Regions from separate parts of the Actinacidiphila sp. ITFR-21 genome, predicted to be linked through region 1. Evidence: riboswitches for the same ligand, from Rfam matches in the RefSeq annotation. Region 1 holds a riboswitch; each other region holds the start of a gene.
What was found. Region 1 has a riboswitch for S-adenosylmethionine ahead of RLT57_RS33585 (putative leader peptide). Riboswitches for the same ligand answer to the same signal wherever they lie in the genome.
Positions count from the first base shown of each region.

Region 2: another riboswitch for S-adenosylmethionine. It lies ahead of RLT57_RS33435 (putative leader peptide); the one in region 1 lies ahead of RLT57_RS33585 (putative leader peptide).
Region 3: another riboswitch for S-adenosylmethionine. It lies ahead of RLT57_RS06270 (aminotransferase class V-fold PLP-dependent enzyme); the one in region 1 lies ahead of RLT57_RS33585 (putative leader peptide).
Region 4: another riboswitch for S-adenosylmethionine. It lies ahead of thrC (threonine synthase); the one in region 1 lies ahead of RLT57_RS33585 (putative leader peptide).

Region 1 covers NZ_CP134605.1:6,390,652-6,398,264, reverse strand. The annotation lists gene RLT57_RS28320 (DUF6227 family protein) at 1-826, shown strand, start outside; gene RLT57_RS28315 (ABC transporter substrate-binding protein) at 895-1,902, opposite strand; gene RLT57_RS33585 (putative leader peptide) at 2,153-2,296, opposite strand; SAM riboswitch class IV at 2,339-2,449, opposite strand; SAM riboswitch class IV at 2,631-2,743, shown strand; gene RLT57_RS33580 (putative leader peptide) at 2,805-2,948, shown strand; gene RLT57_RS28310 (NtaA/DmoA family FMN-dependent monooxygenase) at 3,139-4,581, shown strand; gene RLT57_RS28305 (flavin reductase family protein) at 4,578-5,210, shown strand; gene RLT57_RS28300 (DUF1684 domain-containing protein) at 5,216-6,043, shown strand; gene RLT57_RS28295 (hypothetical protein) at 6,241-6,540, opposite strand; gene RLT57_RS28290 (hypothetical protein) at 6,616-6,780, opposite strand; gene RLT57_RS28285 (hypothetical protein) at 6,844-7,613, opposite strand, start outside.
Region 2 covers NZ_CP134605.1:4,956,582-4,964,194, forward strand. The annotation lists gene RLT57_RS22305 (copper resistance protein CopC) at 1-187, opposite strand, end outside; gene RLT57_RS22310 (YcnI family copper-binding membrane protein) at 184-927, opposite strand; gene RLT57_RS22315 (ABC transporter ATP-binding protein) at 993-1,790, opposite strand; gene RLT57_RS22320 (ABC transporter permease) at 1,784-2,899, opposite strand; gene RLT57_RS22325 (ABC transporter substrate-binding protein) at 2,908-4,065, opposite strand; gene RLT57_RS33435 (putative leader peptide) at 4,479-4,610, opposite strand; SAM riboswitch class IV at 4,651-4,762, opposite strand; gene RLT57_RS22330 (non-ribosomal peptide synthetase) at 5,006-7,613, opposite strand, start outside.
Region 3 covers NZ_CP134605.1:1,407,907-1,415,519, reverse strand. The annotation lists gene qcrC (cytochrome bc1 complex diheme cytochrome c subunit) at 1-572, shown strand, start outside; gene qcrA (cytochrome bc1 complex Rieske iron-sulfur subunit) at 569-1,627, shown strand; gene qcrB (cytochrome bc1 complex cytochrome b subunit) at 1,627-3,270, shown strand; gene RLT57_RS06270 (aminotransferase class V-fold PLP-dependent enzyme) at 3,520-4,893, opposite strand; SAM riboswitch class IV at 4,907-5,024, opposite strand; gene trpD (anthranilate phosphoribosyltransferase) at 5,108-6,160, opposite strand; gene RLT57_RS06260 (hypothetical protein) at 6,165-6,560, opposite strand; gene RLT57_RS06255 (hypothetical protein) at 6,557-7,048, opposite strand; gene RLT57_RS06250 (Lrp/AsnC family transcriptional regulator) at 7,164-7,445, opposite strand; gene RLT57_RS06245 (rhomboid family intramembrane serine protease) at 7,442-7,613, opposite strand, start outside.
Region 4 covers NZ_CP134605.1:2,547,910-2,555,522, forward strand. The annotation lists gene groL (chaperonin GroEL) at 1-1,591, opposite strand, end outside; gene RLT57_RS11215 (cold-shock protein) at 2,059-2,262, opposite strand; gene RLT57_RS11220 (ubiquitin-like small modifier protein 1) at 2,757-3,032, opposite strand; gene thrC (threonine synthase) at 3,029-4,330, opposite strand; SAM riboswitch class I at 4,348-4,477, opposite strand; gene RLT57_RS11230 (glucosyl-3-phosphoglycerate synthase) at 4,911-5,876, shown strand; gene RLT57_RS11235 (alpha,alpha-trehalose-phosphate synthase (UDP-forming)) at 6,383-7,613, shown strand, end outside.

The DNA of each region.
Region 1 (7,613 bases):
AGAGCCCGCACAGACGGCGGAAGTCGTACGGTCAGGCGGTCGGCCGGGGGAGCAGCTGGCCCGGTTACTGGCCCGCGCCGAGAACGGCACCCGGATCGCGCGGCAACTCGCTGAGGCGCGGTTCGCGTTGATGCACTACTGCGGTCTCCAGTCCTGCCGGCACGCCAAGGGGCCGCCGCGCGGGCTGGACCGCAGGACGTACCGCCATAGTTTCCTGCTGCCCGACGGCGAGGTCCTGGTGCTGTGGGAGCTGGAGCACAACACCGGCCCCGACGGCCGGGTGCGGCACGCGGTGTTCGCCGACCGCGACGACATGGCGCTCGCCGAGTGGGCGGTGGACACAGCCTTCGGCGGCGCCGGCGGCCCGGCCGAACTGCCGTCGGACCCCTGGCCGTTGCCCGGTGGGACGGCCGGGCCGGCGGTCCCCGGCGAACCGGACCCGGCCGACGAACCACCGGTCCCGGGCCGGGAGGCCTACCGCCGCGCGTACACCGAGAACCGGTCGCCCGAGCACGCCCGGCGGCTGCTGCGCCGGGCCAGCAACGCCAACGCGCCCGGCGAGGACGTGCTGCTGCAGCTGCACGCGGCCATCGCGCACGACATCAGCATCGTCACCCGGCGCAGTTCGGTGATCGGGGGCCGACTGGTCTCCTGGGCACTGTACGAGCACGCCTTCCTGCTGCTGGACGGCGGCGAGCTGAGCCTGTGGGAGATCGACCACACCCGTACCCCGGACGGCCACCCGGTGTGCGAGGTCTACCCGTCCCGGGACGCCGCCCTGGACACCGCGGTCCGCCGGATCGAGGCGGGCGGGGCCGGCGGGTAGCGGCGGGCCGCCGGCCGGGTGACGCCGCGGGGGCCGGCCGCCCCCGCGGCGTCACGCCGCCGCGGCGGTCAGAAGGTGGCGGGCGGGTTGACCTGCGAGGCGGTGACGCCGGTACCGGCCACGTCCCACTTGGCGAAGATCTTCGCGTAGTCGCCGGACGCGATCAGCTTGTTGACCGCGTCGGACAGTGCCTTGGCGATCGGCGAGCCCTTGGCGGTGACGAACCCGACCGGCGTGGTGCTGATCTGGCCGAGGTACTTGGTGTTCGGCACGTGGGTCGCGTCGTACTTCAGGCTGAGCGTCGGGCCGAAGTAGATGTCCACCTTGCCGTTGGCCAGGCCGAGGAAGATCGGCGCGCTGTCGGTGAAGTACTGGACCTTGTACGGCTTCTTGCCGACCCCGGCGCACTTGGAGGCGCCGTCGGTGAGGATCTGCTGGAAGGTCGACCCCGGGCTGGTGGCGATCGTCAGCCCGCACAGGTCGGTGAGCTGCGTGGCGGAGTCGATCGGTACGTCCTTGGCGCCCAGGAAGGACTGGCCGTCGTTGAGGTAGGTCGCGAAGTCGACCACCTCCTCGCGGGCCTTGGTGACGCCGAAGTTGTCCTGGCCGACGTCGTACTTGGCGTTCTGGACGCCGGGGATCACCGTGGGGAAGGTGCCGTACTCCACGTTCCAGGTGACGCCGAGCACCTTGGCGACGGCGTTGCGCAGGTCGACGTCGAGGCCGATGGGGTCGCCGTCGGAGTTCTCGCCGCCGTGCGGCAGGCCGGAGACGCCGGGCGTCTGGGTGGTGCCGAGGGTCAGCTTGCCGGCGGCGCGGATCTTGGCGGGCAGCTCCGCGTTCAGCGTCGGGTCGGTGGCGACGGCGGAGACGACGTCCTGGTCCGGGATGGCGGTGGAGGCGGCCGACGTGGCCGGGGCGGCGGCGGTCGTGGCGCCGGTACCGGAGGGCGCGGCCGAGCCGGAGTCGTCGGAGGAGCTGCCGCAGGCGACCAGCAGGGTCAGTCCCACGGCTGCCGCGGCGGTGGCCGCGGCCAGGCGCGGTACGCGGCGGCTGGAGCGTCTTTCGGTGGTCACGGGATTGCCTCTCGCACGGTGGTCGGTCCCGGTGCGGGACGTGGCGGGCACCGGGACGGGGGAAGAGAAGAGAAAAGGGGGGCGGCCGGGCGGGGATCCGGTCGCGCGACTGCCCGCAGCACCACGAGGGGCCGCCGGAGCGGGCCCCGGCCGGCCGCGCGGCGACGGCGGGCGGGAAGGAACGGGAGCGGTACGGAGCCGGAGCGCCGGGACCGGACCGGACCAAACCGGGCCGGTCGCGGGCGGGTCCTCAGACGGTCAGCGGGCCCGGGGACGTCTCGGTACCCGGACACAGGGCGCTGCTGACCCGCAGCAGGTCGACATGGCGGCGGACCACAAGGACCGGGAACGCACCACGCGGGCGTGCCGCGTGCCGGCAGTGCCGTATGTCCATGTCCGTCCCCTCGTTCCCCTCGGTCCCGTCGGGCCCTTGGGGGCACCGCGCTTACGGGACGTCCGTGTCCCGTCGGGTCGTCACCTGGAGCACCCCGCCGCGGAGGAGGGTTGCTGGTCAGCCAGCCAGGGCTGCGCGCTGACGCTCGTAACCAGGGGTCACGTTAACCGCCCGGCGACTTTCGGACAATCCCCGCGGGAGCGACGAACGTCACTGTCCGGGCCCCCCGGGGCACGCGTACCGGCCGCCGCACCGGGGAAACGGTCGTGGGGCGGCCGGTGTTCGGCCGGTGGGGGATTGTGTCCGGCGGCGTCGCGGAGTTACGGTGCTGGCAGGTCATGAGTGTCAGCGACAAGCCCTGGCTCGCTGAACGGCAACCCTCCTCCGCGGCGGGGTGCTCCAGGTGACGACCGGGCGGGACCGAAGACGGCTCCGCAAGCGCGGGCTCGAGCGGGTGCGAGCCGATCGAGGCGGAGGTGACGTGGTGCGGGAAAACCCTGGGCGGTTCATGACCACCGTTGCCATGTACTCACGGCGTCACATCGACCTCCAGCGCGTCGCCGGCGCGCTGTGTCCGGGTCAGCCGACGGCCGCCCTGCGGCCCACCGCATCCCCGCCCGCGCCGCTTCCCCGCTGCCTTCGGCGCTCCTAGCCCCCGCCGGTCGGGGGCGGCCGGAACCCCGACCCCGACCCGCTCGGCCCGCCGGACGCGGCACCGGACCCCCGGCGCCGACGGTGAGGCCGGCACCCGCGCGGGCCACTTCGACCGCCCCGCCCTGCCCCGCCCACTGCCACGCCGCGGCCCGAGCGCCCCGCGCGAAGCCCCAAGGAGGCCCGCCCGCATGAGCAGACCCCGCAAGCAGATCCACCTCGCGGCCCACTTCCCCGGCGTCAACAACACCACGGTGTGGAGCGACCCGGCGGCCGGCAGCCAGATCGAGTTCAGCTCCTTCGCGCACCTGGCCCGTACCGCCGAGCGGGCCAGGTTCGACTTCCTGTTCCTGGCCGAGGGCCTGCGGCTGCGCGAGCAGGGCGGCGAGATCTACGACCTGGACGTGGTGGGACGCCCCGACACCTTCACCGTCCTCGCCGCGCTGGCCGCCGTCACCGACCGGCTGGGACTGGCCGGGACGATCAACTCCACCTTCAACGAACCGTACGAGGTGGCCCGCCAGTTCGCCTCCCTGGACCACCTGTCGGCCGGACGCGCCGCCTGGAACGTCGTCACCTCCTGGGACGCCTTCACCGGCGAGAACTTCCGCCGCGGCGGCTTCCTCGCCCAGGACGACCGCTACGAGCGGGCCCGGCAGTTCCTGGAGGCGACGTGGAAGCTGTTCGACTCCTGGCGCGGTGACGAGATCATCGCCGACAAGGAGTCCGGCCGGTTCCTGGCCGCGCCGGGTCCCGGGCGCTTCGACCATCACGCCGACCACTTCGACGTCTCCGGCCACTTCAACGTGCCGCGCAGCCCGCAGGGCCGCCCGGTGGTCTTCCAGGCCGGCGACTCCGAGCAGGGCCGGGAGTTCGCGGCGTCGGCTGCGGACGTCATCTTCACCCGGCACGGCACCCTGGAGGCGGGAAAGGCGTTCTACGCCGACGTCAAGGGCCGGCTGGCGAAGTACGGGCGCTCCCCCGAGGAGCTGCTGGTACTGCCGGGCATCACCTTCGTCCTGGGCGACACCGAGGCGGAGGCGCACGAGAGGGCGGATGTGGTCCGGCACCAGCAGGTCAGCGGGCAGACCGCGATCAAGTTCCTGGAGCAGCTGTGGAACCGCGACCTGAGCGCGTACGACCCCGACGGGCCGCTGCCCGCGGTCGATCCGCTGGTCGGCGAGAACACCATCGCGCGGGGCCGGGCCGGCGTGGGCAAGCGCGACCCGCTGCCGATCGCGGCGCAGTGGCGGGCGCTGGCCGAGGAGAAGAAGCTCTCGATCCGGGAACTAGTCGTCGAGCTGACCAGGCGGCAGGTCTACGTCGGCACCCCGGAGCAGGTGGCACGAACCCTCGACGAGTTCGTGCAGGCCGACGCGGGTGACGGCTTCATCCTCGCGCCGCACCTGACGCCCGGCGGGCTCGACGAGTTCGCCGACACCGTCGTCCCGCTGCTCCAGGAACGCGGCGTCTTCCGCACCGAGTACACGGGCGACACCCTCCGGGACCACCTGGGTCTCAGGGCGGCCGGCGCTCCGGCGGCAGCCGCCCCCACCGTCACCACCAGCACCGACGAGCACGCCGACCGGGTGCGTTCGTACCAGCCGCAGGCCAAGGAGTGGAGCAAGCGATGACCGCGGCCCGAGCGCAGCACAGGGAAGACCGCCACGAACGCCTCGGCCTACGGCCGGCGGGTCGGCCGCCGAAGCCGCAGACGCACGGTCCGGGGGACGGCCAGGGCGTCCGGGCGGACGGGCGTACGCTGGAGCCGGCGGAGTTGCGGCGGGTGTTCGGGACCTTCCCGACCGGTGTCACCGCTGTCGCCGCGCTGGTCGACGGGGTGCCCGTGGGCCTGGCCGCCAACTCCTTCACCTCGGTGTCCCTCGACCCGCCGCTGGTGTCCGTCTGCGTGGCGCACACCTCGACCACCTGGCCGGTGCTCAGGGACCGCGCCCGGCTCGGCGTCAGTGTGCTCGGCGCCCACCAGGAGCGCGCCTGCGCGCAGCTCGCGGGCCGCGGCGGCGACCGGTTCGCGGGCCTGGACTGGCACGCCACCGACGACGGCGCGGTACTGCTGGCCGGCGCCAGCGCCTGGTTCGACTGCGCCGTCGAGCAGCACATACGGGCCGGCGACCACGACATCGTGCTGCTGCGGATCCACGAACTGGGCGCCGACCACGCCGTCGCGCCCCTGGTCTTCCACGCCAGCCGTTTCCGGCGTCTCGAAGAGGCCGCCGACCGGGCCCACCCTCCGAAGGAGTAGTCGACATGACCGCGCAGACCCAGGAACTCGACCGGGCGGACTTCGTCCAGCAGTGGCAGGAGTGGCAGGCCGGGCGCGAGCGCGTGCTGGGCGACCCGCACGGCTTCCTCGCCATCACCAGCCTGAACTGGCTCGACGCCACTCCTACCCGTTTCCCCGACGCACCCGGTGCCTGGTCCACCACCGAGGAGGGCGTGGTGGTGGAGCTGGCCGAGGGCGAGGAGCTGACCCTGGACGGGCGGACGCTGCGCGGCCGGCACGGTTTCGGTGAGATCGCCGAGCGGGCGAGCCTGTACCCCGCGGCGGGGGACGCGGTGATCGAGATCGCCAAGCGCGGCGGCCACGACATCCTGCGCCCCCGCCACCCGGAGAACGGACTGCGGGTCGGCTTCTCCGCCACCCCCGCGTACGAGCCCGACCCGCGCTGGGCCCGCACCGGCCGCTTCGTGCCGTTCGACGTGCCGCGGCCGGTGACGGTCGGCGCGGCCGTCGAGGGGCTCCAGCACGTCTACGACGCCCCGGGCCAGGTGGAGTTCGACCTGGACGGCGCCACCTACCGGCTGACCGCCTTCAACGGCCACGCCCCCGGCAGTCTGCTCGTGCTGTTCACCGACGCCACCTCCGGCGTGACGACGTACGCGGCCAACCGGTCGCTGTCCGTCGGCACCCCCGACGCGGAGGGCACCGTGGTCGTCGACTTCAACCGCGCGTCCAACCTGCCCTGCGCCTACACCGACCTCGCCACCTGCCCGCTCCCCCCGGCCGGGAACAGGCTCCCGGTCGCGGTCGAGGCGGGCGAGAAGATCCCGTACGAGCGGGCGGGCGGCCAGTAGCCCGCGCGGGGCCCGTCCAGGAGCCCACCGGCCCGGGTGGTCGGACGGCCCGGTGGTCGGACGGCCCGGTGGATCCGGGCGACCGGCCCGGCGCCGTATCTTCCGGTCGGTGGCGGGCGGTCCGGCTGCCGGCGGAGACGGGGGCGGAGACGGGGGCGGAGACGGGGGCGGAGACGGGGGCGGAGACGGGGCCGGAGTCAGCCGCGGCGCGGCCGCGGGTCCGCTCGGGGGCGCCGCTCCTCCTCCACGGTGAAGGCGGTCAGCGACAGCCGGGACAGCGGCGGCACCGGGCCGGTCCGTCCCGCGCGGCGCCAGGCGATGGCCACGGTCAGCCGGACCGTCTTCCCGGCCGCGTACAGCAGCAGCGCGGCGAGCGGGAGCTCGGCGAACGCGGCGGTGAGCACCGATCCGGTCGGGGCGCCGCCGTTCCAGTCCAGCACGATGTCGAACCAGGCGTCGCAGCACAGCAGGGTGGCGGTCGCCACCGCGGACGGCACGAAGATCCGCAGCCGCCGCCACGCGCTCAGCGCGGTGACGCCGTTCGCGGCGATCAGGGCGGCGTCGAAACCGACTCAGGCCAGGCGCCACTGGTCGACCTCGTGACGGGCTGGCAGGCTCGCCGAGAGGTAGGCGATCCAGGGGACCAGGAAGAGGAGACTGCCGGTCACGACGACGAGGAACAGCCGGCGCAGGGGGCGCAGGTGCGGATCGTCCGGGGCGGGGACCTCTGGCTGCATGCCGTTCACTGTGCCGGATCGCCGCGCGGCGAGAGAGCTCCGGCCGGCGGTTTCCAGGCCGTTTCACATGGTCGGCGGCATACGGGTGCCCGTCGGAACGGAGCCCCCGGAGACTCGGCCGCGGCGCTCCGGCGCGGGGCCGGGCGCCGCCGCCGCGGATCCCCGGTGGGGCCGGTGAGGCCGCGCGGCGGCGCGCTCCACCGGGCCGGTCGCGGCCCGCCGCGGCCGCCCGCCCCGCCGCGGCCGCTCTGTCCCCCGCGGCTGCCCGGTGCGCCGGACGCCCGGTGCCGCGCCCCGGCGCACGGCGGGCGCGCACCGGCCGTACGGTGTCCGCTGGTCGGCGGTCGGGCGCGCGGTGGCGGTCTTTGTGGCGGGTGCGGGGAATGACGGCGTGGCGTGCTCCGGGGTGCGGCGCCGCGCGCCGCCGTCCGGTCCTGGCGTGTCGGTGCGGCCGGTACCGGTGGCCGGACGGCCGTCGTCGGGGACCGGCGTCGGCGGACCGCTGTGCACCACCCCGTCCCGGAACGGCGTGGGCAGCGCCCCGGCGCAGGTCACGACGGTGAGCAGGCCGAACGCGCACATGGCCGCGAGGCTTCCGAGCACCGCCCGCGCGGACCAGCCGGGCCGGGCCCGCCCGGGGCCCCGGGTGCACGCCCGGGCCCCGGCCGCTGCCCGCGCCGCGCGGAAGGCCGCCAACGCGGCCTCCTCCCGCAACGGGTCGCCGGGCCGGCGGGCGGCCGGGTCGGTGAGCGCCCGGACCACGGCGGCCAGCCGCGCCTCCGCGGGCGCGCCGGGCTCGGCGGCAGCACCCTCCAGCAGCCGCTCGACTCGCT
Region 2 (7,613 bases), 1.4 Mb from region 1:
TGACCGGCTCGTCGAAGGTGACCCGGATGCCGGCCGGGGGCGTGCGCACCTCCGTGCCGTCCGACGGGGTGGTCGCGATCACGTAGGCGTGCGCCGAGGCGGGCGGGGCCGCGAGCGCCAGCCCGGTGAGCGTGCCGAGCAGGGCGAGGAGGGTGAGCGCGCACCGCCGCGCCGACCGCCTGCTCACGAGGGGGTACGGGTCGGGCCCGCGCCGTCGTCGACCCGCGGTGGGCCCGCGCCGCCGTCGACGGCCGGTCGGGCCGCGCCGTGCCGGGCGCGGGTCAGGGCCGCGCCGCCCACGGCGCCCGCCGACAGCGCCAGCACGATGCCCGCCGCTCCCAGGCCGATGCCCCAGCCGTCCCCCGAGCCGCCCGAGGCGGTTGCCGCCGCCGCGGCCGGGGTGATGACCACACTCGGGGCCGGGTGCTCGGGTTCGGCTTCCCCCTGCGCCTGCTGCACCCAGTCCACCTGCGTACCGTCCGAGTAGCGCTGGACGGTCGGCAGGTACAGGGTGCCGTCGGCCGGCAGCGGGCCGACCGACAGCAGGAACTGGCCGAACTGGCCGGGCGCCAGCCCGCCGCCGGTGGCCGTCCAGGTCACCTCGGTCACGGCCGAGGTGACGCTGTCACCGTCGTCGTCCTGAAGCGGCACGGCGAGCGTGGTCCGGGTGAGCCGAACGGTCCAGCCGGGGGCGGGTGCGCCGAGCACGGAGGTGAACGGGGTGGTGGTCGGCAGGTGCACGGTCAGCCCGACCGTGTGAGCGGTCGCCGACTCGGCGGGCACCGTGAACGTCAGCACCGCGCTGCTGCCGCCCGTGGCGCTCGACGACGTGACGCCGACGTGCGCGGCGGCCGGTCCGGCCGCGCCGAGCACCATCGCGGCGGCGGCGGACATGATCACGACGAGGGACTTCGTGTGCTGGGACATCGTGCCTGATTCCGTCGGTGGGGTCGGTGGGGTCGGTGGGGTCGGTGGGCGGGTGGACCCGCGGGTCAGCGGGTTTCCCGGAGTTCGTCCGGCGGCGTCGTGGCCTCCTCGTCCAGCAGCGCCAGGATCCGCGCGCGCAGACCGACGAACTCCGGCGCGGACTGGTCGCGGGGGCGGTCGAGACCGACCTCGACGACCTCGCGGATCCGGGCCGGACGCGGCGAGAGGACGACCAGCCGGTCGGCCAGCACGAGTGCTTCGCTGACGTCGTGGGTGATGAGGACGGCGGTGAAGCCCCGCTCCCGCCACAGCCGCAGCAGCTCGCCCTGCAGGACACGGCGGGTGAGGGCGTCGAGCCTGCCGAGTGGTTCGTCCAGCAGCAGTACGGACGGGTCGTTGACGAGCGCGCGGGCGAGCGCGGCCCGCTGCGCCATGCCGCCGGAGAGCTGCGCGGGCCAGGCGTCGGCGAAGTCGGTCAGCCCGACCAGGGCGAGCGCGTCGTCGATCCGCGCCTTCGCCCCGGCGCGGGCCCGCCGCGCCTGCGGGCCGATCGCCACGTTGCCGCGGACCGTGCGCCACGGCAGCAGCGTCGGGTCCTGGAAGACGAGCGCCCGGCTCGGGTCCGGAGCCGTCACCGGCTCGCCGCCCACCCGCACCGAACCGAACAGCGGCCTGTCGAGCCCGGCGAGCAGCCGGATCAGCGTCGACTTGCCCGAACCGCTCGGGCCGACGAGCGCGACGAACTCACCGGGCCTGACCGAGAGGGAGACGTCGTCGAGGACGGGAAGGTCGCTGCTGCCGTTGCGGAACGCCTGCGTGACGTTGCGCAGGTCGATCGCGGCACCCGCGCCGGTCGTCACCATCGGGTCAGCTCCTTCTCCCAGCGCAGCACCCAGCCGCGCAGCCGGAACAGCAGGGTCAGCAGCACACCGCAGACGACCACCAGGACGACGATGCCGGCATAGAGGCCGGGGAAGTCGCCCCAGCTCTTCTGCCAGTTCAGGTACCAGCCGAGTCCGGAGTTCACCCCGAAGTTCTCCGCCACCGTGAGGCTCACGAAGGACGAGCCCAGCGCCATGAAGGCGCCGGTGAAGATGCTCGGCAGCGCGGCCGGCAGGCTCACCCGCAGCAGCAGGAACCAGCTCTTGGCGCCCAGGGTCTGCGTCACGTCGTAGTACGAGCGGGGAATGCTCACGATGCCGGCCCGGGTCAGCACCGTGATCGGGAACCACACACTGACCGCGATCAGGAACACCGCGCCGCTGTAGGCGCTCGGGAACAGCACGAAGATGACCGGTACCCAGGCCAGCGTCGGCACCGGCCCGAGGAACATCAGGATCGGGTGCACCCAGTAGTTGGCCTGCTGCCACCAGCCGATCACCACCCCGGTGGTCAGACCGGCGAGCAGGCCGAGGACGAAGCCGAGCGTGAGCAGCTGGAGCGAGTTGCCGAGGCTGTCGGCGAGGATCCCCCTGTCGTTCCACAGGTGGTCGAGGATCTCCTGGGGGGCGTCGAAGTACGGGGTGGACAGCGCGTTGGTCTTGGCGGTGGAGATCTCCCAGAAGATCGCCCAGACGGCCGAGCCGAACAGCCACGCCGAACCGTGTGCGACACGGGCGGCCGCGCGGGCGCCCAGCCGCCCGCGGATGCCGCTGAGCGCCCACAGCACCACCGCGAGCCCGGCGACGGCCGCCCCGACGATCGCGGTGAAGTCCGTGGTGGCGCGGACGGCGGCGCTGTCGCGCAGCGGCAGTCCCGGACTGTCGTGCACGACCTCGGTGATCGTACTGAAGGCGGCCCAGGCGAGGACGCCGGCGCCGGTGAGGACCGGGTTGACGCGGACCGGGTGGGTGACCTTCTCCAGGGCCGCGTGGATACGCGCCGCGCCCTGGACGGTCGTCCCGGTGGGGGCCGCCGTCCCGGCCGCCGCCGGGGTGGCGGCCGGGACGGCGTTGAGCGTGGTGGGGTCCATGGTCTTCCTCAGAAGTCGAGACCGAGGTTGACGAAGACCTTGTCGGCCAGCGCCCGGGCGTCGGTACCGGCGGGGAGGAAGCCGGTGTGGATGAACTTGTCGATGCCCGGCTCGAGGACCCGCTGCAGGTTCTTGGGCGAGGGGTCGAAGGTGAGGGTCTGCAGCACCGGCAGGATGTTGGCCGCCGTGTCCGGGACGTAGTGCCTGCCGGACTCGATCTCGGCGGTCTCCTGCAGGTTCGCCCCCACGTAGCGCGAGCCGCGCGCCCAGGCGTTGACCAGCCTGGCGGCGGTGACCGGGTCCTGGCTGACGAAGGTCTCGTTCAGGGCGACCGCGCAGCACGGGTAGGAGGCGTTGCGGCTCAGGTCGCGGTTGTCGGAGAGTTCCTTTGCCCAGCCGTCCTTGACCCCCTGGATGATCGGCAGGAAGCCGCCGGCGGTCGCGATGGCGTCGACCTTTTTGTCCTGGAGCGCCTTCGGTAGGAGGTCCTGTTCGATGACGACCCACTCGACCTGCTTGGCCGCCGGACTGGAGTTGATGCCGGCGTCGAGCAGGTCGAGGGAGAAGAAGTTGGGCGCCGAGCCCTGCAGGCTGCTCACGCCGATCTTCCGGCCCTTGAGCGCGGCCACGGTGGGCACCGAGCCGTCGTTGCGGGCGTAGAGGTCGAGGCAGCCGTGGTGCAGCCCGCCGGACAGCTTGACCGGGGTGCCGTTGTAGATCGGGCCGAGGAAGTTGAAGAAGATGCCGTTGGTCGCTATGTACTTGCCCGAGCCGACGGCGGCGGTGGCGTCCTCGTCGGTGCCGGTCTTCTTCAGGACGACGTTCAGCCCGGCGTCCCGGAAGAAGCCCTTCTCGTAGGCGACGATCAGCGGCGCGTCGCAGACGCCGCTGGGGGCGGTGACGGTCAGCTGCCGGTCGGCCCACGACCTCGTCACGGTGAGGCCGTCGGCGGTGCCGCTGTCCTTCGTGTCGCTCCTGATGAAGGCCCAGCTGCCCAGGCCGGCTGCAGCGGCGGCGCCCACGCCGACGGCGCCGAAGGTGAGCAGGCGGCGCCGGGAGACGCTTTTGGCGGCGTCGAGGTCGACGTTCGCCTCGACGAGGCCGGGCTGCGGTGGTTCGGGGTTCGCGTCGCCGGGTTGTGGCGTCTGCGGAATGTCGTCACTCATGGTTCGGGAATCCTGTCCGGTATTCGGGCATGGCGGATTTGCGGACCGGCTCCAATGGCAGCCGCATGCGTACGGAGATCTGTTCGCGCGACCGGTTTCCGGGTCGGCGGGAGAAAGCACACGCGTTCACGCGGACGTCATCGACCGCGGGGCACCGGATTTTCCGGGAAGGCGACTGGGCGTGTCAGGCGCGGCAGGCGGCCGAATCCGTCGGTGCTCACCGCGCCGCGTACGGGATACGGTTCCGCGGGGGATCGCCGGGGAGGTACGCCGGGCCGGCCGGCGTGATCCCGCGCCGACCGGCTACCGTGCGTGCCGCGCGGGCCGTGCCGTGCCCGCCGGGCCGCGGCCGGAGCCGCCGTCAGGTCCGGCCCGGTGGCGGCATGTTGCCCGCCCGGGGCGGCCGCGCCGTGTCAGCGGCCGGCGGGCAGCCCGGGACAGAGAGCGGCGGCGACGCGCTGAAGGTCGATGTGACGACGGGAGGAGCTCCGGAACGCCCGTACGGCGCTGCGACCTTCGGGCCGCGACGTCTGCCGCTCACCCATCGTCAGCACCTCCACTTGGCGGCGGGCGCACCGCCCGCCGGTCTCGCGCTTGCCGGGCCCCTGCGGCACGGCCGGGTGTTCACCTGGAGCACCCCGCCGCGGAGGAGGGTTGCCGGTCAGCAGGCCAGGGCCGAACGCTGACACTCATCACCTGTCGGCAGGAAGATAGCCCCGTGCGGGGCGGCGGGGCAAGAGTTCGGGGGGAATTCGGCGCACACCGATTCGCGGTGGCCGTATGCCGCCCGGCCACCGCGTTCCGCCCCGGTATTACCGCAACACCGGTGCAACAATTCGGCTTCGCGGGCCGGAACACCGGATCGCTTCTCGGCGGCATTCCGGCCGCCGTCGACGTGTTTCCACCGGTGCGCCGGCCCCGAGGCGCGGCTGTCAGGGGATCAGGAGGTCATCTCCGCCCTGCCGAGCAGCCGCAGGTCCTCACGGCGGGCGGCCGACGGCGGTCGCAGGGCCGCCGCGTAGTGGTGGAAGACCTCGGAGTCCAGGGGGATCCACTCGACGGCCGCGGAGTCGACGAACTCGTGGCAGTTGCGGCTGACGTCGGGGGAGGGCACGTCGCGGAAGAGCTCGGTCAGGGTCCGCGGGCCCGCGGCGGGGTCGGGCAGCACCGCGGCGAGCCGCTGGAGCAGCGGCGAGTCCTGTTCGGCGACGCGCCGCCGGAACTCCGCGTAGTCGACGCTCCGCAGGCCGAACCGGGCGGCGACGTGGCCGAGCAGGTCGTCCAGGCGGGTCGACTCGCGCTGCACGACGTGGAAGGTCTGCCCCACGCGGCTGTCGCGGACGGCGGTCGCGATGAGGCGGCTGACGTTGTCGACCGGGGTGAAGTCGCCGAGCGCGCCGGTGCCGAAGGTGACGCCGAGTTCGACGGACGCGTCCAGCAGGAACTCGGCCAGGCTGCCGCCGTGGCTGAAGACCCCGGTGCGCGTGTTCGGCATCACCTCGCCCATCCGGTAGAGGCTCACCGGCAGGCCGTACCGGCGGCGCGCGTCCCGCAGCATGGCCTCGGCGACCCACTTGCTCTGGCCGTAGCCGTCGTCCGGCACGTCCTCGACGGAGGGGAAGGAGTCCTCGTCGGGCACGGCCCCGGTCCGGGGGAAGATGCCGAGCGTCGACAGGTGGTGGACGGGCCGCGCGGGACCCGTCCCGGCGGTGGCCAGGCGGATCACCTCACGGGTGCCGAGCACGTTGACCGCGCGCAGCCGCTGGTAGGGGTAGACGAGGTTGACCTCGGCGCCCGAGTGGACGACGGCGTCGGTGCCGTCGGCGAGCTCCTGGAAGGCGGCCGGCGACAGCCCGAACCGCTCGGCCGCGAGGTCGCCCCGCACGACCCGGACCCGGGGGGTGCCGCTGCGCACGGCCAGTCCGTAGTGGCGGGCGCGGGCGTCGAGCCGGGCGCGGGCCGCCTCGTCGTCGGGGGCGTTGACCAGGCAGGTGACGGTGGCCCGGGTGGACCGTAACAGCTCGTCGAGCAGGTGGACGCCGATGAAGCCGGTGCCGCCGGTGAGCAGCAGGCGCCGGGGACCGGAAGGGCGCACGGGCGCCGGGTCCGCCGGGTCCGCCGCGCCGTCACCCGCCCGCTGTGCGAGCGCCGCGTCGGCGAGCATGTCGCGGTACAGGGCGGCGCGGTCGCGGACCGGGCCGTCCTGGGCGATCAGCCGGGCCTGCGCCTGGACGGTGTGGGCCTCGGCGATGTCGCGTACGGAGACGCGCAGGCCGAACAGGTCGCGCAGGCGCAGGGCCAGCCGCTGGGCGCTGAGCGAGGTGCCGCCCGCGTCGAAGAAGCTGTCCTGGGAGCCGATGTCGCCGCCGAGGAGTTCGGCCCACAGCGCGCGCACGGTCTGCTCCAGGTCGCCCGCCGCGGCCTGCCCGTCGCCGGCCGGGACCGGGGAGGCCGCCGGGTCGGGCGTTTCGAGCAGCCGGGTCAGGGCGCCGCGGTCCGCCTTGCCGTTGGGGGACAACGGCATCGCGGCGATCCGTACGAACCGGTCGGGGACGAGTTCGGCCGGAAGCAGTGCGCGGGCGCGGGACCTGGCGTCCGCCGGGTCGAACCCGTCGCCGGCGACGACGGCCGCGATGAGCATCATGCGGTCGGCCTCGCCCTGCACGACGATGCGGACGTCCTGGACGTCGGGCAGCGCCCGCAGCGCCCGCTCCACCTCCGCGGGCTCGATGCGCACGCCGCGCACCTTGACCTGGTCGTCGCGCCGGCCCACGAAGTACAGGCAGCCGTCGGCGCGGAACTGCGCCAGGTCGCCGGTGCGGTACAGGCGCTCGCCGGGGATGTCGGGGAAGGGGTTGGTGATGAACGCGGCCGCGGTCCGCTCGGGGTCGTTCAGATAGCCCAGCCCCAGACAGTCGCCGCCGATCAGGACCTCGCCCGTCTCGCCGGTGCCCAGCCGGCGCAGGGAGTCGTCCACGACCACCGCGGACGTGTTGTCGATGGGCCGGCCGATCGGTATCTCCTCGCCGCTGAGGGCGGTGAGGGTGTGGAACACGCTGCCTATCGACGCCTCGGTGGGACCGTAGGTGTTGGTGACGGCCCGGCCGGGCAGCAGCTCGTGGAACCTGCGCACCGCGTCCACGTTGATCGCCTCCCCGCCCAGCAGCACGTTGCGCAGCGAGCCGACCGACGCGGCGAGCCGCTGGTCGGAGGCGAGCAGGTCGACGAAGACGGTGAAGATCGACGGTACGAAGTCGGTGATCGTCACACCGTGCCGGCTGATCTGGTCGATGGTCCGCTCCAGGTCGAGCAGGCCGTCGCGGCGGGGCATGACGACGCTGCCGCCCATGGTCAGCGGCCACAGCAGCTGCCACAGCGACGAGTCGAAGACCGACCGGCTGTTCTGCAGCGAGACATGCCCGGCCCCGAAGCTGCGGGTCATGAAGAGGAACCGGTTGAGCAGGCCCTTGTGCACGTTGAGCGTGCACTTGGGCAGACCGGTGGTGCCGGAGGTGAAGAAGCCGTAGACCAGGTCGGCCCGCCCCGGC
Region 3 (7,613 bases), 5.0 Mb from region 1:
TCGGCGCGGCGGCGGTGGACTTCCAGGTCGGCACCGGCCGCATGCCGGCCCAGCAGCCCGGCGCCCAGATCGAGAAGCACCCGGTCATCTACACCCAGGCGCAGATCGACCAGCTGGCCGCGTACGTCGCCTCGTTCGGCCCCGGCCCGGCCGTTCCCACCAAGGACCAGTACAGCCCCTCGGGCGCCGACAGCGCCAAGGGCGGCGAACTGTTCCGCACCAACTGCTCCCAGTGCCACAACTTCGTGGGCAAGGGCGGAGCGCTGACGAGCGGCAAGTTCGCGCCGAGCCTCAAGGGAGTCGACCCCAAGCACATCTACGAGGCGATGCAGACCGGCCCGCAGAACATGCCGTCGTTCCCCGACAGCACGATGCCGCAGGACACCAAGGCCGACATCATCGCCTACCTCAAGGCGGTCGACAGCGCGGACAGCCCCAACCCCGGCGGGTTCACGCTGGGCAGCATCGGCCCGGTCTCCGAGGGCCTCTTCGGGTGGGTCTTCGGCCTCGGCACGCTGATCGGCATCGCCACCTGGGTCGCCGCCCGGACGACCAAGGCCAAGAAGTCATGAGCGAGACTGGACGCCACAACACCGTGTCAGAGAACCTGCCGAGCGAACACGGCGCCCACGCGGGCGGCGCAGTGGTCAAACCCGACCCGTTCGCCAACCCCGGGCTGCCGCCCCACGAGCACCGCCGCCAGGACATCGACGACAAGGCGGCCCGGCACTCCGAGCGGGTGGTGGCCGGCCTGTTCACCCTGTCGATGCTCGGCACCACCGGGTTCATCGCCTGCTTCGTGGTCTTCCCGGTCGACAAGATCGTCTACGTCTGGCCCTTCGGGCACGTCAGCGCGCTGAACTTCTCGCTCGGCCTGACGCTCGCGGTGGCCCTGTTCAGCATCGGGGCAGGCGCCGTCCACTGGGCCCGCACCCTGATGTCGGACGAGGAGGTCGCCGACGAGCGGCACCGGGTGGACGCCGACGACGAGCTGCGGGAGAACGTCCGGCAGCAGTGGATCACCGGCGCCAAGGAGAGCGGCTTCGGCCGCCGCAAGCTGATCCGCACCACGATGTTCGGCGCGCTGACGCTGTTCCCGCTGACCGCCGTGGTCATCCTCCGCGACCTGGGCCCGCTGCCGGAGGACAAGCTCCAGCACACGCTGTGGGCCAAGGGCAAGGTGCTGATCAACTCCAACACCGACCAGCCGCTGCGGCCCGAGGACGTGGTGGTCGGCTCGCTGACCTTCGCGCAGCCCCAGGGCCTGGAGGAGTCCGCGGACGACTTCCAGCAGCAGATCGCCAAGGCGGCCCTGATGATCGTCCGGCTCAAGCCGGAGGACATCAAGGACAGGCGCGAGCGCGACTGGGGCCACGAGGGCATCGTGGCCTTCTCCAAGATCTGCACCCACGTCGGCTGCCCGATCAGCCTGTACGAGCAGCAGACGCACCACGTGCTGTGCCCGTGCCACCAGTCGACGTTCGACCTGTCCGACGGTGCCCGGGTGCTCTTCGGCCCCGCGGGACACCCGCTGCCGCAGCTTCGGATCAGCGTCAACGGTGAGGGCAACCTCATCGCGCTCGGTGACTTCGAGGCGCCCGTCGGCCCGGCTTTCTGGGAGCGCTGATGAGTACCACAGGCACCACGACCGAATCCCCGGCCCGGCGCCGGCCGACCAACCCCGGCGAGCGCGTCGCGGAGTGGACCGACGGACGGCTCGGCCTGTACAAGCTGGCCAAGTCCAACCTGCGCAAGGTCTTCCCAGACCACTGGTCCTTCATGCTGGGCGAGGTCTGCCTCTACAGCTTCACGATCCTCATCCTCACGGGTGTCTATCTGACGCTGTTCTTCCACCCCAGCATGAACGAGGTCGTCTACCACGGCCCGTACGCGCCGCTCCAGGGCGTGCGGATGTCCGAGGCGTACGCCTCCACCATGCACATCAGCTTCGAGGTCCGCGGCGGTCTGCTGATCCGGCAGATCCACCACTGGGCCGCGCTGATCTTCATCGCCGCGATGATCGTGCACATGATGCGGGTGTTCTTCACCGGCGCGTTCCGCCGGCCGCGCGAGGTCAACTGGCTGTTCGGCTGGACGCTGCTGTTCCTGGGCATGTTCACCGGCTTCACCGGCTACTCGCTCCCCGACGACCTGCTGTCCGGCACCGGCGTGCGGTTCATGGAAGGCGCGGTGCTGTCCACGCCGATCGTCGGCACGTATCTGTCGATGTTCCTGTTCGGCGGCGAGTTCCCCGGCCACGACTTCGTGTCGCGGTTCTACTCCGTGCACATCCTGCTGCTGCCGGGACTCATGGCCGGCCTGCTGGTCGCCCACCTGATCCTGGTCTTCTTCCACAAGCACACCCAGTTCCCGGGCGCGGGCAAGACCGAGAAGAACGTCGTCGGCGCCCCGCTGATGCCGATCTACATGGCCAAGGCGGGCGGCTTCTTCTTCCTGGTCTTCGGCGTCATCGCGGCCGTCGCCGCGGTCGCCACCATCAACCCGATCTGGACCATGGGCCCCTACCGGCCGGACCAGGTGTCCACCGGCGCCCAGCCCGACTGGTATATGGGCTTCTCCGAGGGCCTGATCCGGGTGATGCCCGGCTGGGAGATCAGGGGCTGGGGCCACACCCTGGTGCTCGGCGTCTTCATCCCGCTGATGATCTTCCCGCTGGTCATGGTGGCCATCGCCGTCTATCCGTTCATCGAGTCCTGGGTGACCGGCGACAAGCGGGAGCACCACCTGCTGGACCGGCCGCGCAACCGCCCGGTGCGCACCGGCTTCGGCGTGGCCTGGCTGACGCTGTACTTCACGCTGCTGATCGGCGGCGGCAACGACCTGTTCGCCACGCACTTCCACCTGTCGATCAACGTGATCACCTGGTTCGTCCGGATCGGCTTCTTCGTCCTGCCGGTGCTGGCGTACTGGGTCACCAAGCGGATCTGCCTCGGACTCCAGCGCCGCGACCGCGACAAGGTGCTGCACGGCCGGGAGACCGGCATCATCAAGCGGCTGCCGCACGGTGAGTTCATCGAGGTGCACGAGCCGCTGTCGCAGCAGCAGCTGCACGTCCTCACCGCCCACGTCCAGCCCAGGCCGATCGACCCCGGCCCCGAGGTCGACGAGAACGGCGTCGAACGCAAGGTCGGCCCGATCGCCAAGGTCCAGGCCCGGCTCTCCCGCAACTTCTACGGCGAGCACAGCCAGATCCCGAAGCCGACGGCCGAGGAGTACGAGGAGATCACCAGCGGACACGGTCACCACTAGCCGCGCGCCGTACGGTCGCCGAACGGCCCCGGGCCGTCCCCCGCACCCCTTCCCGGGGGCGCGGGGGACGGCCCGGGGCCGTTTACGGCTGCCGTTTTCCACGGCCGTCACCCGTCGCCCGCCGGCCGGGCCGCGCGGGTGGCCGCCCGTCGCCGCACCCCGCCGGAACGCCCCGGCTCCCGAAGCGGGGGCCGGGGCGGCGTATGGCGGGGCCGGTCTTGGTGACGGGCGGGGACGCGGGGCGCAGGGCTACGCCGGGACGCAACGGCCGTTCTCGGTGCGGTAGGACCAGCGGGCGCCGTCCTTGACGAGGGTGGTGACCGCGTCGAGGAAGCGGTCGATGTGTTCGTCGGGGGTGCCGGCGCCGAAGCTGACGCGGATGGCGTTGAGGGAGCGTTCGCCGGGGGCGGCGTCGGGCGCGCCGCATTCGCCGGGCTCGTCGGGCTCGCTGTCCAGGAGCGTACGGACCAGCGGGTGGGCGCAGAAGAGGCCGTCGCGGACCCCGATGCCGTGCTCCGCGGACAGGGCCGCGGCGAAGTGCGAGCTGTTCCAGCCCTGGACGACGAAGGAGAGCACGCCGACCCGGGCGGAGTCCTCACCGAAGAGGGACAGCACCCGCACCTCGGGCACCGTGGCCAGCCCCTCGCGCAGCCGGGCCAGCAGCTGCCGCTCGCGGGTGACCAGCCGGTCGTAGCCGGCCTCGGTGAGGGCGCGGCACGCCGACGCGATGGCGTAGGCGCCGATCACGTTGGGCGATCCCGCTTCGTGGCGGGCGGCCACCGCGGTGTGCCACTCGACGTCGAGCTGTCCGTCGACCCGGCGGGCGACCTTGCGGGTGGCGCCGCCGCCGGCCAGGTACGGCTCGGCGTCGCGCAGCCAGTCGGGCCGGCCGGCGAGCACGCCGGAGCCGAAGGGCGCGTACAGCTTGTGCCCGGAGAAGGCCACCCAGTCCACGTCGAGCGCGGTGATGTCCACCGCCTGGTGCGGGACCAGCTGCGCCGCGTCCAGGACGATCCGGGCGCCGTGCCGGTGCGCGGCGGCGGCCAGCTTCCGTACCGGCCACAGCTCCCCGGTCACGTTGGACGCGCCGGTGACGCAGACCAGCTTGGGGCCCTTGGGGGCGCCGTGCAGTGCCACGTCGAGGGCGGCGACGGCCTGTTCGGGGGTGCGGGGGGCGGACAGCCAGGTGACGTGCGCGTCCTCGCCGCGCTGCCAGGGCAGCAGGGAGGCGTGGTGCTCGGTGTCGAAGACGTAGACCTGGGTTCCGGCCGGCAGTACGGCCGCGAGCAGGTTGAGCGAGTCGGTGGTGGACCGGGTGAAGACCACCTCGTCGTCCGGGCGACAGCCGAGGAACCGCGCGACCGTCGCGCGGCTCTGCTCGAACAGGTCGGTGGACAGCTGCGAGAGGTACCCGGCGCCGCGGTGCACGCTGCCGTAGTAGGGCGCGTACGCGGCCACGTCGTCCCACACCCGCTGGAGGGCCGGCGCGCTGGCCGCGTAGTCCAGGGCCGCGTACGTGACCTCGCCGCCCGTCACCAGCGGCACCCGGACGTCGCGTCCGAGGACCGGCAGCGGTGACGTGGTCTCACAGTCGGTAGCGGTCGCAGGGCTGTATACCGTCATGACAGAGCTCCCCAAGTCCGGCTTGCTGCGAGCCTTGCTTGCTCACAGCCTGGTCCTCACCCGGGGCACCCCACCACGGACGGAGGGTTGCCGGACAGCGAGCCGGGGCCTTGACGCTGTCACTCGTGACCTGGAGGACATTGTGCCAGAAGCCGGCGGACGCGCAAGACGCCGTCCACGACGCGGACGGCGTCCCCTTTGATGAGACGAAAAGCTACGCGTTGCTGGCCGCGACCCAGCGGTCCAGCACGGCGGCGGCGGCCCCGGAGTCCACGGACCGCGCCGCCTGCTCGATACCGGCCGCGATCTGCTGCTCCAGCGGTCCGTCGCCCGGGTGCAGCGCCACCAGGGCGGCGGCCGAGTTGAGCAGCACCGCGTCCCGTACCGGACCGGTCTCGCCGGCCAGCAGCCGCCGCGCCACCTCGGCGTTGTACGCCGCGTCGGCGCCGCGCAGCGCCTCCACCGGCACCAGTTCGATGCCCACGTCGCGCGGGTCGAAGGAGGTCTGCCCGACCTTGCCGTCGCGGACCACCCAGACCTGGGAGGTGGCGGTGGTGGTCAGCTCGTCCAGGCCGTCGTCGCCGCGGAACACCAGCGCGGAGGAGCCGCGCTCGGCGAGCACCCCGGCGAGGATCGGCGCCATCCGCGCGTCGGCGACCCCGGTGGCCTGGGCCCGTACCCGGGCCGGGTTGGTCAGCGGGCCGAGGAAGTTGAAGGTGGTGGCCACCCCCAACTCGGCGCGGGCGGTGGCCACATGGCGCAGCGCCGGGTGAAAGCGCACCGCGAAGCAGAAAGTGATGCCGGCCTCGGCGGCGACCTCCACCACGCGCTCCGGGGTCAGTTCGAGATTGACGCCGAGCTTGCCGAGGACGTCGGAGGCACCGCTCGCCGAGGAGGCCGCCCGGCTGCCGTGCTTGACGACCTTCGCGCCGGTCCCGGCCACCACTATCGCGGACATGGTGGAGATGTTGACCGTCCTGGCCCGGTCTCCGCCGGTACCGACGATGTCCACGCTCGGGCCGGGCACCTCGATGGTCCTGGCGTGCTCGTACATCGTGCGCACCAGGCCGGAGATCTCCTCCACGGTCTCGCCTTTGGCGCGCAGCGCGACGGCGAACCCGGCGATCTGCACGTCGGTGGCCTCACCGCGCATGATGCGGTCCATCGCCCAGGCGGTGTCGTCTTCGCTCAGGTCGCGGCCGGCCAGCAGTGCGGTCAGCACGTCGGGCCACGAGCGGGCGCCTCCGGCGGGGTTCTCAGTGCTCATGCGGTCACCCTATCGGCGCGGGGCGGCCGCGCCGCGGCCCGTGCGGCAACCTGTCGCCGGGGGTCCGCCCGTGGCGCCGCGGTTGGCGCTCGGGGCCGGGGGGCGGGCCGAAGCAGCAGGCGGCGGCCTGCGGCGAGGGAGTGCCGTCGGGCGGGGTGGATTCGAGCAGGGCGGTGATGTGGGGGAGGAGCTGTTCCCGGGGTGGGGCCGGCGGGGTGTCCTGGCCGTCGGGGAGGGTGGTGTGGAGGAGGTGTTCGGCTTCCTGGCGGCCCGCGGGTCCGGTCCCGTCGGAACCGGGCCCGCCCCGGCCCTCGGCCCGGTCTTCGGTGCGGGTGCGCAGGACGGTCTGGAGGAGGCGGTGGACGGTGAGGTGCTGGCCGTCGGGGGTGAAGGAGATCATGTTGTAGGCGTGCAGGACGCCGAGGGCGTCGCCGAGTGCGATCGGGCCGTCTGCGAGGGGGCGAGGAGGGTGCGGGGGATGGCGTCCGGGGCCAGCCAGGCGATGATGTGCAGGAGGGTGACGGCCAGCGGGTCACGGGCTCCGATGGCGGTGATGGTGTGGTCCCAGATGCGGGCGATGGTGCGCTGCGGGTCGATGCCGTCGGGTGCTGTGTCCAGGACCCGGCCGAGCAGCCTGCGGTAGGTGCCCAGGCCGGTGCCGGTCTGATGCAGATACGCGCCCGCCTGCTCCAGTGCCAGCGGCAGCCACCCCGGCTCCCCACCCCTCGCGGCCCGCTGCCGGACCTCCCGGCCGGTGCGGGCCGGCCGCGCGGATTCCCCGCCCCCCTGAAGGGACCCCCGTCCCCCTGAGCTTCGTAGGGTTCCCGTGCCCCGTCGGCGGAGCGCCCAACCGCGCCCAGCGCGCCCCACCACGGACGGCACCGCCACGCCCCCGCCCACCCCCCTGAGCCCGTCCGGCGCCTGAGGACAGGCCCCGGGTCCCCCGAGCCACCCCGCGCCCCCCACCGTCGGCGGCGACCGCCACCCCCAAGGGCCGGAGGAGCTACGCGTCGAGGCCGATCGCGAACGCCGCCTCCAGGTCGTGCTGCGAATACGTGCGGAACGCCACATGCGTGTCGGTCACCAGCACCCCCGGCACCTTGGAGATGCGGCCGGGGATGATGTCCGCGAGGTCGTCGTGGTGGCTGACCCGGACCAGGGCCACCAGGTCGTAGGTGCCGGTCACCGAGTAGACCTCGCTGACGTTGTCCAGCGCCGCGATGGACTCCGCGATCTCCGGGATCCGGTCGACGGACGTCTTGATGAGCACGATCGCGGTGATCACGGCTGGATGTCTCCTCGGGTCGGCCTGATGACGAGGCTCACCTTACGCCGGGGCCGATAGCACACCCAGGCGAACAGGAAGCCGAAGGCGAAGCCCACGACGTGGGCGAGATAGGCGACTCCGGGGCCGCCCCGGGCGGTCTGGGCGGCCAGCCACTGGAGCACGAAC
Region 4 (7,613 bases), 3.8 Mb from region 1:
GAGCACCGGCCGGGGCGGCCTTCTCCGGCTTGTCGGCGATGACGGCCTCGGTGGTGAGGAAGAGCGCGGCGATGGACGCCGCGTTCTGCAGGGCGGAGCGGGTGACCTTGGCCGGGTCGATGATGCCCGCGGCGATCAGGTCGACGTACTCACCGGTCGCGGCGTTCAGACCGTGGCCCGGGGTCAGGTTGCGCACCTTCTCGACCACGACGCCGCCCTCAAGGCCGGCGTTGACCGCGATCTGCTTCAGCGGGGCCTCGAGCGCCAGCTTGACGATGGAGGCACCGGTGGCCTCGTCACCCTCCAGCTCCAGCTTCTCGAAGACGGCAGTCGCCTGGAGCAGCGCGACGCCACCACCGGCGACGATGCCCTCCTCGACGGCGGCCTTCGCGTTGCGCACCGCGTCCTCGATGCGGTGCTTGCGCTCCTTCAGCTCGACCTCGGTGGCCGCGCCCGCCTTGATGACGGCCACGCCGCCGGCCAGCTTGGCGAGGCGCTCCTGGAGCTTCTCGCGGTCGTAGTCGGAGTCGCTGTTCTCGATCTCGGCGCGGATCTGGTTGACCCGGCCCGCCACCTGGTCGGAGTCGCCGGAGCCGTCGATGACGGTGGTCTCGTCCTTGGTGATGGTGACCGTACGGGCGCGGCCGAGCAGGTCCAGGCCCGCGTTCTCCAGCTTGAGGCCGACCTCCTCGGAGATGACCGTGCCGCCGGTGAGGATGGCGATGTCGCCCAGCATGGCCTTGCGGCGGTCGCCGAAGCCCGGCGCCTTGACGGCGACGGACTTGAAGGTGCCGCGGATCTTGTTGACCACCAGGGTGGACAGGGCCTCGCCCTCGACGTCCTCGGCGATGATCAGCAGCGGCTTGCCGGACTGCATGACCTTCTCCAGCAGCGGGAGCAGGTCCTTCACCGCGGAGATCTTGGAGTTGACGATCAGGATGTACGGATCGTCGAGCGACGCCTCCATACGCTCCAGGTCGGTGGCGAAGTAGGCGGAGATGAAGCCCTTGTCGAAGCGCATGCCCTCGGTGAGCTCGAGCTCCAGGCCGAAGGTCTGCGACTCCTCGACCGTGATGACGCCTTCCTTGCCGACCTTGTCCATGGCCTCGGCGATCAGCTCGCCGATCTGGGTGTCAGCGGCGGAGATGGAGGCGGTGGAGGCGATCTGCTCCTTGGTCTCCACGTCCTTGGCCTGCTCCAGCAGGGCGGCGGAGACGGCCTCGACGGCCTTCTCGATGCCGCGCTTGAGAGCCATCGGGTTGGCGCCGGCGGCTACGTTGCGCAGACCCTCCTTGACCAGGGCCTGGGCCAGTACGGTCGCGGTCGTCGTGCCGTCACCGGCGACGTCGTCGGTCTTCTTCGCGACTTCCTTGACCAGCTCGGCGCCGATCTTCTCGTAAGGGTCCTCGAGCTCGATCTCCTTGGCGATGGAAACACCATCGTTGGTGATCGTGGGGGCGCCCCACTTCTTCTCGAGGACGACGTTCCGGCCCTTGGGGCCGAGGGTGACCTTGACGGCGTCGGCGAGCTGGTTCATCCCGCGCTCGAGTCCGCGCCGCGCCTCCTCGTCGAACGCGATGATCTTAGCCATGGTGAAGTGTCCTCCGCGGACTGGGGGTTCCCCCACCGAGGCGGGGGGCGGTGGATCGGACCGCGTGGCGCCCGCGACGGACGGCCAGCCGGTCGCCGGTTCCTTCCCGACGGCCGGACGGGCCTCACCGACCCGGTCCAAGTTGTCACTCTCACCAGGAGAGTGCCAATGCCAATGATTAGCACTCTCCCCCTGCGAGTGCAAGCTTCGCGGTCCCGCGATGCCTCCGGGAGCGCCCGCGGACGGGGCCCGGCGGCGCCCCGGCCGGCCGAACCCGGCGGGTCCCGGCGGACACCTCAGGGACGTCCCGGAGAGGCTCCGGGAGCCCCTTGGCGGATCCCGGAGGCTCCCCGGCGACCCTCCGGGAACGCGGACGCGTGAAGGGCCCGCACCCCAACCAGGTGCGGACCCTTCACGCGTGAGAAGCCGGTGAGTACGTCGCGTCGACGGTCGAACGCGCCGGGATGTCAGCCTGCCAGCCGGACCATGTCCGCCTGCGGCCCCTTCTGACCCTGCGAGATCTCGAACTCGACTCGCTGGCCTTCTTCGAGGGTGCGGTAGCCGTCCATCTGGATCGCGCTGTAGTGGACGAAGACATCCGCACCACCGTCGACCGCGATGAAGCCGTAGCCCTTCTCCGCGTTGAACCACTTGACGGTGCCCTGAGCCATTCCTAACTCCCCTATTACTGGCCCTATCGCGGCCCCGCACTCCGCGGGCCCGGGTCAGACCTCACCCGCCGGAGCGACCCTTACCGTGGACAGGTGGGAGCCCTGGGAGGCGTGCGCCGGAACGCGTCGACCGCGGCTGAATGTATCTGCCCGGATGCCCAGTGCAACAGGTCAATTGGACGAGAATTCTGGGTCTGACTCATCGGAAATAACCCAGAAAAAAATGATAATGCGGGGCATCTCGGACCGGACATACCAGTCTAACGAGGGCATTTCGCGGGTTAATTTGGCGATAAATCGTCGCGGCACGCCACATGCCGGCGGCCCACTTGCCACCGGCAACTGTACAACCTTTCAACTACCGCTCCGCACCGGTCCCGGCAGCGCCGGGCCCCGCCCACCACGTGGAGTGAGCGGGGCCCGGGGGACGCAAGAGAACGCAAGTAACCGGAAGGTAACGCAGGAACCGGGTCCGGTTCCGGCCGCGTTCCGGCTCAGCCGCCGGCGACCGCCGGAATGATCGAGACGCTGGCGCCGTCCGGAACCGCCGTCTCCAGTCCCTCGGAAAAACGCACGTCGTCGTCGTTCACATAAACGTTCACAAAGCGACGGAGCTTTCCGGCGTCGTCCAGAACCCGCGCCGAAATACCCGTGTGGTTCTTCTCCAGCGACTCGATGACCTCGGCCAGCGTCGTCCCCTCGGCCGGCACTTCGGCCTGGCCGCCGGTGTAGGTACGGAGAATCGTCGGGATGCGAACAGAAGCAGTCATGCGAGGCCAGCCTCTCGGAAAGCGGCAACAGTCGGGCGGATGGTCGCGGTGGGTCCGGTGGTCGGCGCCACCGCGTCCAGAGTCTTCAGTCCGTCGCCGGTGTTGAGTACGACGGTCTCGGCGGCCGGGTCGAGCTGCCCGGTCTCGATCAGCTTCTTGAGGACACCCACGGTCACCCCGCCGGCGGTCTCCCCGAAGATCCCCTCGGTCCGCGCGAGCAGTTTGATCGCGGCCACGATCTCCTCGTCGTCCACGTCCTCGACCGCGCCGCCGGTACGCCGGGTGATGTCCAGGACGTACGGCCCGTCGGCGGGGTTGCCGATCGCCAGCGACTTGGCGATGGTGTCCGGCTTCACCGGCCGCACCACGTCGTGCCCGGCCTTGTACGCCGCCGACACCGGCGAGCAGCCCGCGGCCTGGGCACCGTAGATCCGGTACGGCTTGTCCGGGACCAGGCCGAGCTTGATCAGCTCCTGCAGGCCCTTGTCGATCTTGGTGAGCTGGGAGCCGGAGGCGATCGGGATGACCAGGTTGTCCGGCAGCCGCCAGCCGAGCTGCTCGGCGATCTCGTAGGCCAGGGTCTTGGAGCCCTCGCCGTAGTACGGGCGCAGGTTGACGTTGACGAAGCCCCAGCCCTCGCCGATCGGGTCGCCGATCAGCTCCGAGCAGAAGCGGTTCACATCGTCGTACGAGCCCTCGATACCGACCAGTTCACCGCCGTAGACCGCGGCCATGACGACCTTGCCGGCCTCCAGGTCGTGCGGGATGAAGACGCAGCTGCGCAGGCCCGAGCGGGCCGCGGCGGCGCCGACCGCACCGGCAAGGTTGCCGGTGGACGAGCAGGACAGGGTGGTCAGGCCGAAGGTGCGGGCCGCCTCCAGGGCGATGGCGACGACCCGGTCCTTGAAGGAGTGCGTCGGGTTGCCGGAGTCGTCCTTGACGTACAGGCCGCCGGTGATGCCCAGCTCGCGGGCGAGGTTGTCGGTCTTGACCAGCTTGGTCCAGCCCGGGTTGATGTTCGGCCGGGCGGCGTCGTCGGCGATGTCGGCGGGCACCGGCAGCAGCGGCGCGTACCGCCAGATGCTGGTCGGGCCGGCCTCGATCCGGCGGCGCAGGTCCTCGGGGTCGCCGAGCGGAAGATCGTATGCCACTTCGAGCGGCCCGAAACACTCCTGACAGGCGAAGATCGGGCTGAGCGGGAAGCGGGTGCCGCACTCGCGGCAGGACAGCGCGGCAGCCGGTCCGAACGCGGCGCCGAAGGGAGTGTCGTGGGTACTGGCGACGGTCTGCGCAGCCATGATGGCGAGGCCCTTTCTCCTCATCTTCCCCGTGGCGTACGTCGCCACGAGACGGAATTGGCACCTTCCCCACCGTGTGACCTCGCGGTCGGCGGGAGGGTTGCCGGGGCTTCAACGGGCCGTTCCCTCTGCCCCTCTGGATGAGCGGTATGGCACCGGACACGGTGGTCCGGGCGTTTGTCCAGCGGTGCCGCCCCCGCTCGGGAGCGGTGCCGCACGGCACGACCCCGAGGTGCGGGGCACGTACGTGTTGCTCAAGACTGTAACGGAGAAGTGTCCGTTCGGACCGCTCCGTCCGTACCGCGAGACGGGTCGAATGGATCACACCGGCCGCGCCACGGCCGCGCCGCGGAGGCCCGCGGCGGGGCCGTGACCGGCGCTGTCACCGGCACCGTGGCCGGGGTAGCGGCGGGGGTCGCGGCCCGGAGACGCGGCCGGGGGGCGGCGGCTGCCGGGCCGCCGCCGGTTCCCGGCGGGTTCCCGGCGGACCTTGACTGATCCTTGGGCGGATCCTTGGGCGGATCCTTGGCAGCCCGCCCGCCAGCAGACCACCAGCAGACCACCAGCAAGGAGAGCGCACGTGATCGACGAGGTGGAGCACTGGCTGGCACGCCGGTCGTGGTCGGCCGACGACCGGCCACTGGACCTGCTGCTGGCGGCGAAACGGGCGGCGGGCGAGCGCGGCACGATCAGCGTGGTGCTGCCCGCGCTGAACGAGGAGGCCACCGTCGGCGACATCGTCGAGACGATCCGCCGCGACCTCATGACGCCGCAGGTGCCGCTGGTCGACGACCTGGTGGTGGTCGACTCCGGCTCCCACGACCGTACGGTCCAGGTCGCCTCGGCGGCCGGCGCGCGGGTGGTACTGCGGGACTCGGTGCTGCCCCGGCTGCCGACGGTGCCCGGCAAGGGCGAGGTGCTGTGGCGGTCACTGCTGGTCACCGAGGGGGAGATCGTCTGCTTCGTGGACGCAGACCTGCGGGAGTTCGACTCCCGGTTCGTCTCCGGCGTGGTCGGGCCGCTGCTCACCGAGCCCGCCGTGCGGCTGGTCAAGGCGATGTACGACCGCCCGCTGGAGACCGGTGACGCGGCCGTGCCGGCCGGCGGCGGCCGGGTCACCGAGCTGGTCGCCCGCCCGCTGCTGAACCTGCACTGGCCGCGGCTGGCCGGCTTCGTCCAGCCGCTCGGCGGCGAGTACGCGGCGCGGCGCTCGCTGCTGGAACGGCTGCCGTTCCCCGTCGGCTACGGGGTGGAGCTGGGCATGCTGGTCGACGCGCTCGGGCTGGTCGGGCTGGACGCGCTGGCCCAGGTGGACGTGGGCGTACGCCACCACCGGCACCAGGACGGCCAGGCGCTGGGCCGGATGGCGGCGGCCATCTACCGCACGGCGCAGCTGCGGCTTGCCCGGGGCCACCTGGTGCGGCCGAGGCTGACGCAGTTCGACCGGGTGGAGGAGGGGTTCGTGGCGCGGACGCACGCGGTGGACACGGAGGAGAGGCCGCCGATGGTGGAGGTCCGCGAATACCGGGCCCGGCGGGCCGCCTGACCCCGGGGGGGCGCCCGCCCGGCGGCCCCCTTCGCCCCGGGGGGCGCCCCCTTCGCGCCGCGCCGCGACGAGCCGCGCCCGAGCGGCCCGCCCGACCCCTTTCGGCCCATCCCGCGGCCGCGGGCCGGTGGCGGGTTGTCCGCGCAGTTCCCCGCGCCCCTTCTTGGCCGCTCCGCCCGGCCCCTTGCGGCTGCCTCTCGGCCACCGGCCGGTGGTGGGCCGGTCGCGGGGTTCCCCGCGCCCCTAAGGAACCGCGTCCACCCCCCCGGGAGGAGATTGCGGCCGGTCGCTCTGGGCAGCCCCTTGCGGCCGAACCCACGGCCACCGGCCGACGGGCAAGAGCCAGCCGCAAGGGGCTGCCCCCAGGGGCGCCGGGAACTGCGCGGCAAACCCGCCGCTGCCCGGTGGTCGCGGGATGGGCCGCAAGGGGCTGGGCGGGGCGGCCGGGGAGGGGCGGGGCGGCGGGGGGACGTTTGAGACCGCACGCCGCTGGCTAGGCTCGCCGCATGGTCGAGACGCGTCACGCCGCCCCGATTCTGGTCGCCTCCAACCGGGGGCCGGTCTCGTACCGGCTCGGTGAGGACGGGACGCTGAGCAGCAGGCGCGGCGGCGGCGGGCTGGTGTCGGGGCTGAGCGCCATCGGGCCGGAGGCGGGCGCGGTGTGGGTGTGCGCGGCGCTGTCGGAGGCGGACCGGGAGGCCGTACGGCGGGGTGTCGGCGAGGACGGCTCGCGGATGATCGCGGTCGACCCGCCGGTGTTCGAGGCCGCGTACAACGGGATCGCGAACTCGGTGCTGTGGTTCGTCCACCACCTGCTGTACCAGACCCCGCTGGAGCCGGTCTTCGACGAGGACTTCCGCGGCCAGTGGGCCTCCTTCCAGGCGTACAACGCGGCCTTCGCGGACGCGCTCGCGCAGGAGGCGGCCGAGGGCGCCGCGGTCCTGGTGCAGGACTACCACCTGTCGCTGGTTCCCGCGCTGCTCCGCGAGCGGCGCCCCGACCTGCGGATCGGCCACTTCACGCACACGCCGTGGGCGCCGCCGGACTACTTCCGGCTGCTGCCGGACGACGTGGCCGAGGAGCTGCTCGCCGGCATCCTCGGCGCGGACCGGGCGGCCTTCCTGACCCGGCGCTGGGCCGACGCGTTCGCCGCCTGCTGCGTGGCCGTGCTGGGCGCGACGCTGTCCGCCGACGGGCTGGAGGTGACCTGGCGGGGGCGTACCACCCGGTTGGGCGTGCACGGGCTCGGGGCAGACGGCGACTTCCTGCGGGAGCGGGCACACCGGCCGGACGTCGACGCCCGGATCGAGGCGCTGCGGGCCGAGGCCGGCCCGGACCGCAGGCTGATCGTGCGGGTGGACCGTACCGAGCTCTCCAAGAACATCGTCCGCGGCCTGCTGGCGTACCGGCAGCTGCTAAACGAGCACCCACGGTGGCGCGAGCAGGTCGTGCACGTGGCCTTCGCGTACCCCTCGCGGCAGGACCTGCCGCTCTACCGCGCGTACACCGCCGAGGTGTCCCGGCTGGCCGGGGAGATCAACGCGGAGTACGGCACGGACTCCTGGACCCCGGTCCTGCTGAAGGTCGACGACGACTTCCCCCGTTCGCTGGCCGCCTACCGGCTCGCCGACGTGGCCCTGGTCAACCCCATCCGGGACGGCATGAACCTGGTCGCCAAGGAGGTCCCGGTCGTCTCCGACAACGGCGTCGCCCTGGTCCTGTCCCGCGAGGCCGGCG